3 regions of the Micromonospora sp. NPDC049301 genome follow, and region 2 is predicted to be linked to each of the others. Evidence: riboswitches for the same ligand, from Rfam matches in the RefSeq annotation. Region 2 holds a riboswitch; each other region holds the start of a gene.
What was found. Region 2 has a riboswitch for cyclic di-AMP ahead of AB0K07_RS17735 (hypothetical protein). Riboswitches for the same ligand answer to the same signal wherever they lie in the genome.
Positions count from the first base shown of each region.

Region 1: another riboswitch for cyclic di-AMP. It lies ahead of AB0K07_RS03680 (hypothetical protein); the one in region 2 lies ahead of AB0K07_RS17735 (hypothetical protein).
Region 3: another riboswitch for cyclic di-AMP. It lies ahead of AB0K07_RS01410 (NlpC/P60 family protein); the one in region 2 lies ahead of AB0K07_RS17735 (hypothetical protein).

Region 1 covers NZ_JBFAQO010000001.1:773,157-776,421, reverse strand. The annotation lists gene AB0K07_RS03685 (YibE/F family protein) at 1-1,158, shown strand, start outside; cyclic di-AMP (ydaO/yuaA leader) riboswitch at 1,325-1,455, shown strand; gene AB0K07_RS03680 (hypothetical protein) at 1,460-2,479, shown strand; gene AB0K07_RS03675 (carbonic anhydrase) at 2,538-3,251, opposite strand.
Region 2 covers NZ_JBFAQO010000005.1:414,364-417,628, forward strand. The annotation lists gene AB0K07_RS17725 (AAA family ATPase) at 1-373, shown strand, start outside; gene AB0K07_RS17730 (cation diffusion facilitator family transporter) at 480-1,397, shown strand; cyclic di-AMP (ydaO/yuaA leader) riboswitch at 1,540-1,671, shown strand; gene AB0K07_RS17735 (hypothetical protein) at 1,728-2,735, shown strand; gene AB0K07_RS17740 (hypothetical protein) at 2,854-3,265, shown strand, end outside.
Region 3 covers NZ_JBFAQO010000001.1:296,891-300,155, reverse strand. The annotation lists gene AB0K07_RS01420 (pyridoxamine 5'-phosphate oxidase family protein) at 1-105, opposite strand, end outside; gene dcd (dCTP deaminase) at 205-783, shown strand; gene AB0K07_RS01410 (NlpC/P60 family protein) at 844-1,821, opposite strand; cyclic di-AMP (ydaO/yuaA leader) riboswitch at 1,897-2,033, opposite strand; gene AB0K07_RS01405 (hypothetical protein) at 2,356-3,265, shown strand, end outside.

The DNA.
Region 1 (3,265 bases), on a different contig from region 2:
AGCCCCGAGGGCACACCGAGCGCCGGGGACGGGCCGTGCGGCACGGTGGACGTCCGAATGAACGACGGGCCGGCCTCCGGCCAGCAGGTCCAGACGCCGGTGCCCGCCGGCCCCGGTGCACCCCGCGTCGAGGTCGGCGACGAGGTCATCCTGGTCCAGCTGACCGATCCGACCGATCCCGCCGCCAGCAGCTGGAACATCGCCGAACACCAGCGCGCCGCACCGCTGCTGTGGCTGGCGGTGATCTTCGCGGCCGCGATCGTCGCGTTCGGCCGTTGGCGGGGCCTGGCCGCCCTGGCCGGGTTGGCCGCCAGCTTCGCCATCCTGCTCACCTTCGTGCTGCCCGGCATCGGGGCGGGCCGGTCCCCGCTGCTGGTGGCGGTGGTCGGCGCCGCGCTGATCATGTTCGTGGTGCTCTACCTGACGCACGGGGTCACCGCGCAGACCTCGGTGGCGGTGCTCGGCACCCTCGGCAGCCTGGTGCTCACCGGCGTGCTCGCCACCATCGCCACCGCCGCCACCCACCTCACGGGCTTCGGCAGCGAGGACGCCACCACCCTGTCGATGTTCCAGGCCGACGTGGACCTGCACGGCCTGCTGCTCGCCGGGATCATCATCGGCTCGCTCGGTGTGCTCGACGACGTGACGGTCACCCAGGCGGCCACCGTGACCGAGCTGGCCAACGCCAACCCCGGGCTGAGCCGGCTGCAGCTCTACCGGGCGGCGACCCGGGTCGGCCGGGCGCACATCGCCTCCACCGTCAACACCATCGTGCTGGCGTACGCGGGCGCCTCGTTGCCGCTGCTGCTCCTGCTCACCGCCGACTCGCGGCCGATCGGGCAGATCCTGACCAGCGAGTTCCTCGCGCAGGAGATCGTCCGCAGCGCGGTGGCGACGCTCGGTCTGATCGCCGCCGTACCGCTGACCACCGGGCTGGCCGCGATGGTGACCGCAGCCGGCCGGCAGGGCCCCGCGCACGCCGAGGACGCGCCCGCCCCGCGACCCCAGCCCGACCGGGCCGAGGCACTGGCCGCCCTGATTTCCCCGCGCACGGATCGACACGACCCCACATCGCCCGACCCGGCGCGGACCACCCCCTCGTCCACCGCCACCGACCGGTGGCCAGAGCCGAACAGGAGCACGGATACGGCATGGTGACACTCCTCAGCGTGACCAGGTGGGGCGTCCGCCCTGAGAACCACGTCACTGGTCACTCAGCGCCATGGCGAAATGACACTTTTAGTCGGCATCCGGGCGTAGCTCAGCCGGTGGACTCTCGGGTAACCTCGCTGCCGGTTACCGCCGAAGGCGCGAAGCAGCGTCTGCGGTACCACCGCCCAATCGCCAACCGGCGAGCCGGGAACCCAGGTACGTGGGGTGAATCCGCGACAGCGGTAGGGGCCACTTCCGCCCCGAACCCGTCAGCTAACCCGGTCGGCGGTCGACGGAAGGGAACATTGTGACGGCACCCCTACGCCGCTGGTTGACACCCGTGGTGGCCGTGATCGCCGCACTGACCGTGCTCGCCGGACCCCTCCCGGCACAGGCCGCCCCGACGACCCCCACACCGTCCGGGCACGAGGAGGACGGCGAGCCCAAGCTGCTCAACGACGTCATCGAGAAGACCAACCGCGACTACTCCGCCGCCAAGTCCAGGCTGGACAAGTCCAAGAAGAAGCAGCTGCAGCTGGCGCTGGAGGTCGACCGGGCCAAGGCCGACCTGGACGCACTCGCCCCACAGGTCGGGCAGATCGCCGCCCAGTCGTACCGCACCGGCCGGATCGGCCCGATGGCGATGCTGCTGGAGAGTGACGCCCCCGACTCGTTCGTCCAGCGCGCCGCCGCGCTCGACGAGATGAACATGGTCAACGAGAAGAAGCTCGCCGAGGTCAACGCGGTGAAGGCTCGCGCCGAGCAGGCCAAGCTTGCCCTCGACGCGGAGGTCCGCGAGCAGCAGAAGCAGACCGCCCTGATGGCGAAGGAGAAGCGCGACGCGGACAAGGCGCTCGCGCTGGTCGGTGGGAAGGGCTTCACCGGTGGGCTGGTGTCGGCCACCTCGCCGGTCGCCCGGCTCGGCCCCGGACGGACCGCCGACGGTGACTGGAAGTCCGAGTCGTGCAGTGAGGATGACCCGACCACCTCGGGCTGCGTCACCCCGCGCACCCTGCACGCGTACAAGGAGGTCAAGCGAGCCGGCTTCAACCGGTTCGTCGGCTGCTACCGCTCCGGCGGCCCGTGGGAGCACCCGAAGGGCCGCGCCTGTGACTGGTCGTTGCAGAAGAGCGGCTTCAGCCCGTGGCACAACGAGGACACCCGGACGTACGGCAACAACGTCGCCGCGTTCCTCATCCGCAACGCCGACCGGCTCGGCATCTACTACGTGATCTGGAACCGGCAGATCTGGTTCCCGGCGACCGGCTGGAAGTCGTACAGCGGGCCGTCGAACCACACCGACCACGTGCACATGTCGCTGCTCTGACCTGCGTGCTCCGCGTCGAGGGCCGTTCCGCGTCAGGCGGGACGGCCCTCGCCGTGTGTCAGGTGGCGGGCGCGACCGGGATGCTGGCGCCGGCCGCGCCGGCGACCGTCGCGGCCGGCACGGCGGCCACCGGACGCACGGCTCCGGCGGCGAGCCGGTACGACACCCCCACCACCGCGCACCGCCCCTGCGCCACCGCAGCGGCCAGCACGGGAGACTGTCCGAGCAGCGTCTCGACGGTCTGTGCGATGTGGATGTCGACGATGCCGTCGATGTCGTCGACCCCCTCGGCCTCGGCACGGCGCAGGCTCGGCAGCACGGCGTCGACGACGGCGCGGAGGTGCCCCAGGGGCTGGGCGCCGGTGGTGACCGCCTCGCGGGTCGCCTGCACCGCGCCGCACGAGTCGTGACCGAGCACCACCACCAGCGGGGTGCCCAGCACGGTCACCGCGTACTCCACGCTGCCCAGCACCTCGGGGCCTGCGGTGTGCCCGGCGGTGCGGACCACGAACAGGTCACCCAGCCCACGGTCGAAGATGATCTCAGCGGCCAACCGGGAGTCGGAGCAGCCGACGATCACCGCGAACGGGTGCTGCCCGTCCGCCACCGCGGCCCGGTGCCCGGCATCCTGGTTGGGGTGGCGCGGGGCGCCGCTGACGAAGCGGCGGTTGCCGGCAGCCAGTTCGGCGTACGCCTGGGCCGGATCGGCCGGCACCGGGTCCGTGGTCCGCTGCGGACCCGGCTGCCCGCCGGGTGTACCGGGATTGCTCATCCCGCACCTCGTCT
Region 2 (3,265 bases):
CTACCCCGACCTGCCGCTGCCGACCGCCGTCCGCTCCACCGGCGTCGACCCGGTCGAGCTGGTGGTGCCGCCGACGGAGCTGGAGACCGCCACCGTGGAGGCGGCCACCGGCCTGCTGGCCGAGGTGGAGGGCACGGTCGGGGTGATCGCGCCGGTCCCCCGCCGCGACGAGGTCGCCGGTTGGCTCGGCGCCCTGGGCGCGCCGCGCCTGCAGGTGGTGACCAGCCTGGAGGCCAAGGGCATGGAGTACGACGGGGTGGTGCTGGTGGCTCCCAGCGAGATCCGGGCGGATCCGGGCGCCGGGGTGCGCACGCTCTACGTCGCGCTCTCGCGGGCCACCCAGCGCCTCACCACGATCGACCCGACCGGCTGACCTGCGGCGCTGGGCCCTCCCGCCCGGTGACCTGACGTACACTTGCATACATAGCGATGTGCGCATACATTTGACCGGGTCCGGACCGACGGCGGAGGGTGGTTTCGTGGGCGCAGGTCATGACCACCACCACGGGGCGGTGGCCAACGCCGCGCACCAGCACCGGGGGCGGCTCTGGACGGCGTTCGGCCTGCTCGCCAGCCTGATGGTGGTCGAGGCGGTGGCCGCCTTCCGCACCGGCTCGCTGGCCCTGCTCTCCGACGCCGGCCACATGTTCACCGACGTGCTCGGCATCGGGATGGCGCTGGCCGCGATCACCGCCACGCGGCGGGCCACGGGCGACCCGCAACGCACGTTCGGGCTCTACCGACTCGAGGTGCTCGCCGCGCTGGCCAACGCCGTCCTGCTCTCCGGCGTCGCGGTCTACGTGGTGATCGAGGCGATCGGCCGGTTCGGCGACCCGCACGAGGTGCTGGCCGGCCCGATGCTCGCCGTGGCCGTGCTCGGCCTGCTCGCGAACCTGGGCGCCTTCGCCCTGCTCCGCGCGGGAGCCCGGGAGAGCATCAACCTCCAGGGCGCCTACCTGGAGGTGCTCGGCGACCTGCTCGGCTCGCTCGGCGTGATCGGCGCGGCGCTGCTCATCCAGGTCACCGACTGGTGGTGGGCCGACCCACTGGTCGCGGTCGCCATCGGCGTGTTCATCCTGCCGCGCACCTGGCGGTTGGGACGGGCCGCGGTCCGCATCCTGGTGCAGGCCGCCCCGGAGCACCTCCAGGTGACCGCCGTGCACGACCGACTGGCCGCGGTGCCCGGCGTGGTCGAGGTGCACGACCTGCACGTCTGGACGCTCACCTCGGGCATGGAGGTGGCCTCCGCGCACCTGACCATGGCGCCCGGCGCGGACGTCGGCATGGTGCTCACCGCGGCGCGGACCGCCCTGCACGAGGACTTCCGGATCGAGCACGCGACGTTGCAGATCGAACCAGGCGCAGCCCCCGGGGCCTGCGGTTCGGTGGAATGGTAACGGCGTTTCAAGAGCTTTACTCGTCTTCGCCCCAATTTTCCGTGACGACGCACGCACCGTCCGTCACATCGGCTGCACTGGTCCCATCCGCACCGGTAGGCTCGGTCCCGGCCACCACCCGGCGGCGCCCTCCCGGCGCCGGTGGCGGCCGCCGCCTAATCGCCCGAGCGGGCGAACCGGGGAACCATGTTCCTGGGGTGCATCCGCGTCAGCGGTAGGGATCTTCCGTCCCGAACCCGTCAGCTAACCCGGTCGGCGGCTGACGGAAGGACATGCGTAGTGGTACCAGCACGACCACCCGCCGCCCGACTGGCGGCCCTGATCGTCGCGATGCTCGCCCTCGGCGTCGCGATCCCCGCCGGCACCGCCTCGGCCGCTCCCCCGACCGGCCTGCGGGCCGCCGCGGCCCCCAATGGCGACGAAGAGGGCGGCACCCCGGCGCTGCGGGCCCAACTGGAGGCCGCCAGCAAGGGATACCTGGACGCGAAGCGCGCACTGGACATCTCGGTACGACGGCAGCAGCAGCTCGCCACCCAACTCAAGACCACCGAGACCGAGTTGGCGGCGCGCAGCGGCAAGGTCGACGAGATCGCCGGACTGGCCTACCGCACCGGCCGGCTCGGCACGGTGTCGGCGCTGCTCAGCAGCAGCACGCCCGAGGGCTTCATGGACCGGGCCGTCACGCTGGACGCGGTCGCCGCCAACGAGGACCGGGCCCTGCGTGACCTCATCGCCACCAGGGACGAGGTCACGCGTACCCGCGTCGCCCTGGACGGCGAGATCCGTGAGCAGCGCAAGCAGGTCACGGTGATGGCCAAGCGCAAGGAGCAGGCCGAACGGGCGCTGACCGTGGCCACCACACCGAGGCCGACCGCCGCCGGCTCCAACCGGGGCACGTCCACCGCCAACGCGACGGCCGCGCCGCGCAACTCCGACGGCTCGTGGCCGTCCGAGTCGTGCAGCGTCAACGACCCCACTCCGGCCACCGGGTGCATCACGCCGCGCACCCTGCACGCGCTCAACCAGGCCAAGGCCGCGGGCTTCACCCGGTACGTCTCCTGCCACCGCTCGGGCGGCTCCGGCGAACACCCGAAGGGCCGGGCCTGCGACTTCGCCGCGCAGAAGAACGGCTTCGGCGGGGACGCCACCGGCGGTGACAAGACGTACGGCAACAACCTGGCCGCGTACTTCATCCGCAACGCCGACCGGCTCGCCGTGCTCTACGTGATCTGGTACAGGCAGATCTGGCTGCCCAGCAGCGGGTGGAAGTCGTACAGCGGGGCGGGCGGCGACCCGTCCAGCGACCACACCAACCACGTGCACCTGTCGGTGTACTGACCCGACCCGGCCGGTGCCCCCTGACGTGGGGGCACCGGCCGGCGTACGTCGGTGGGCGTACCCGGGATGTCGCCGACGGTCGGACGTTTCGGGCGGCCACGGCGGGCAGCATCCTGGTATGCGTCGGATCCCGCCCACCGCCCGCAAGGCGCTGCTCACCCTGCACCTGGTCACCTCGCTCGGCTGGCTCGGCGCCGACCTGACGCTGCTCACGCTCGGCGTCGCGGCGCAGCGCGGCGCCGACCCGGCCGTCGTCTACCCGGTCGCCGCGCTGGTCGGCACCACGCTGTTCGCGCCGCTGAGCGTGCTGGTCTGGCTGGTCGGCGTGGCCAGCGCGCTGCTCACCCCGTGGGGCCTGCTGCGCTACCGCTGGGTGCTGGTCAAGCTGGTGATCACCACGGTGATGGTCGGGCTCGTGCTGTTCCTGCTCACCCCGAACCTGCGGCACGCCGGCGCGCTCGGCGCGGCACTGCCCGCCCGGGACCGCGCCGACCTGGTGATCGCGCCCGCGGTCTCGACCAGCCTGATGA
Region 3 (3,265 bases), on a different contig from region 2:
GACCGTGGCCAGGTAGCCGAAGCCCGGCCCGTACTGCTGGAGGAGAACGCGGATCCCGTCGGCGAGTCGGGGCTCGTCGGCGGCGAAATCGGACCAGGAAGCCATGCGGGCATTCTATCGAACAAATGTACGAGCAGCGACCTCGACGCGCTGGTCACCGGCACCGAATCCTGCCCGCGCGGCCGACGCCGCTATGGTGGTCGGATGCTGCTCTCCGACCGCGACCTGGTCTCCGAGATCAAGGCCGGCACGCTGGGCCTGGAGCCGTTCGAGCCCACCCTGGTCCAACCGTCCAGCATCGACGTACGACTCGACCGGCTGTTCCGGGTCTTCAACAACCACCTCTACACCCACATCGACCCGGCCATGCAGCAGGACGACCTCACCTCGGCCGTCGAGGTGCCCGACGGCGAGCCGTTCGTGCTGCATCCGGGGGAGTTCGTGCTCGCCTCGACGCTGGAGGTGATCTCGCTCGGCGACCAGCTCGCCGGCCGGCTGGAGGGCAAGTCGAGCCTGGGCCGGCTCGGCCTGCTCACGCACTCCACCGCCGGCTTCATCGACCCGGGCTTCTCCGGGCACGTGACGCTGGAGCTGTCCAACGTGGCGAACCTGCCGATCACCCTCTGGCCGGGCATGAAGATCGGGCAGCTCTGCATCTTCCGGCTGTCCTCGCCGGCCGAGCACCCGTACGGCTCGGTGGTGTACGGGTCGCGCTACCAGGGCCAGCGGGGGCCGACGCCGAGCCGCGCCTGGCAGCACTGGCGCACCTGGCCGACCCGCTGACGCCGTGACGACGAGGGCCCGCCGCGACGAATCGCGACGGGCCCCCTCGGTCGTCCGGGATCAGCCCGGGCGGCCGTAGCTGTGGATCGGGCCGTCGTCGACCTTCTTCATCTTGATCGGTTGACCGGCCTGCGAGGCGTGCACGACCCAGCCGCCGCCGACGTACATGCCGACGTGGTGGATGTCGCTGTAGTAGAAGACCAGGTCACCGGGGCGCAGGTCGGCCCTGCTCACGTCCTTGGTCACCCGGCTCTGCTGGGCGGCGTTGTGCGGCAGCGACACCCCGGCCTTGGCCCAGGCGGCGAGCATCAACCCCGAGCAGTCGTACGAGTTCGGGCCCTCGGCGCCCCACACGTACGGCTTGCCGATCTGCGCGCAGGCGAACTTGACCGCCACGCCGGCACCGCCGCCGGGGTAGCTGGCCGGGCAGGGCGCCGGACGCAGCGGCCCGCCGCCACCGTTGCCGTACACCTTGAGGCGCAGCTTCTGCAGCCGGTCGATCTCCTCGTTGATCTGCTTCTTCTTGGCCGCCAGCTGGGCCTCGGTGCGGGTCAGCTGGGCGACCATCTCGTCCAGGGGCGCCTTCTGCCGGGCCAGCTCGTCGCGCAGGTCGGACACCTGCCGTACGTCCTGCTGCTGGTCGTGCGCGAAGCGGTCGAGCATCTCGAGCTGCCCGACCACCTCGCTGGGCGAGCTGCTGCCCAGCACGGCGTTGACGGTGGAGACGTTCTCGCCCTTGTACGCGCGGACGGCCAGGGAGCTGACCTTGTCCATCGCGGCGTCGACCTGGCGCTCCAGCGGGGCGATCCGGGCGGCCAGCGCGTCAGCCTGCCTGCGCTTGGCGGCCAGGTCGACGCGGGTGGCGTTGTGCCGTTCGATGATCGGTTCGAGCTTGTTCCAGTCGGCGTCGATCTGGCGCTCGATCTCGGCGACGGACGGGTCGGCGTGGGCGGCCGTGGCGCTGCCCGTCAGGACGACGGCGACGCCGACCAGTGCGGCGAGGGAGGTGGTGAAGCGGGACCAGCGTGGGCGCGGCACGATCGACGTCGGGCCGGCTGACGCCGACCGCTCGGACGACGGCCGCGGGGCATGGTGAGCCACCGGGTTCCGTACTCCTTCTTCCTGACCGCCTACCGGGTTAGCTGACGGGTTCGGGCGGGAAGGTGGACGCCCTACCGCAGTGGCTGCGGATTCACCCCGGAAAACCTGGGTCCCCGGCTCGCTCGGAAGCGACTCGGCGGTGTCGGTCCGTTACCGCCCGGGTGGGCGGAGCTGCTGTCGGCCCGACGAATGACCAGAGTAGAGACGGCCGTTACCAATCCGCAACCGGGGGGGCCGTGACACTCCGTACCAATTCGCGGCGCGGCCGCCGTCGACCGATCGCAGCGACGGCCGGCAAAAGACTACGAGCATTCTCTCTGAGTAGTAATTCATTTACATACCGCTGCGCAGCGGCTAGATTGGTCATCGTCGATAGATCACGGGGGCGTGGATCTACAAGACATACCGGAGGTTGCTCTCCCGCGGTCAGACGCGCACACCGTCGACGAGGGAGGCACGGTGCAAACAGGCATGGCGGAGGTTACCCAGCTCGCCCTGTTGGGCGTGGTTGCGGTGACGGTGGTCGTCCGAGCCAGGGGGAGACGCCGCTGGACGTACCTAGCCGGCGGACTGCTCGCCGGCGCGTGGCTGGCGCTGACGGGCGGCGCGGTCTGGGCGATGTCCACATCGATGGCGGCCGACCTTCCACCGAAGGCGACGAATCCCGGCAGTCCGTGCGTGGCGGGCGCGCCGGCACGGTCCTTCGACGTCTCGCTGATCAACATCCCGATCTTCCTGAACCGCTTCGGGGACGTGGTGCCGGAAGGCCGGATGTACGTTCTCGACGAGAACATCGGGAGGGTCCGTCAGGAGTTCGCCCAGGCGGCCGATCCGTTCCACCAGGCGGATCTGATCGAGCCCCTGGTGCTCCGCGCGCACCGGGGCGACTGCGTGACGATCCGGTTCACCAACCGGCTCCACGAGGCCGCACCGTCGTTCGTCCGGGACAACTCGATCTTCCTGCTGCCCGGCGAGCAGTTGGCGGCAGCGGGCACGGTTACGCCCGAACCACGCCGGTTCGCGCCGGCGCGGACCCGGCCACACAACGACTTCAACCCTGCTGCGGCGCCCGCGGCCTCCATCCACATGGAGGGACTGGCCTACGACGTCAAGGGGTCGGACGGGACGGCGGCCGGCTCGAACCCCGACTCGACGGTGGCACCCGGAGCCAGCGGCACATACCGGTACTCCGCGACGGTGGAGGGCGAGTTCCACTTCAACGACGGCGCGGATCTCTCGTCGGTCGAGACCGGGGCCGGCAATGCGATCGGGTCCCACTCCTTCGGCGCATTCGGCGCGATCGTGGTGGAGAAGGCCGGCACCAGTTGGGTGGACGCGCGCACCGGAGCGCCACTCACCTCCGGCACCCGCGCCGTCATCA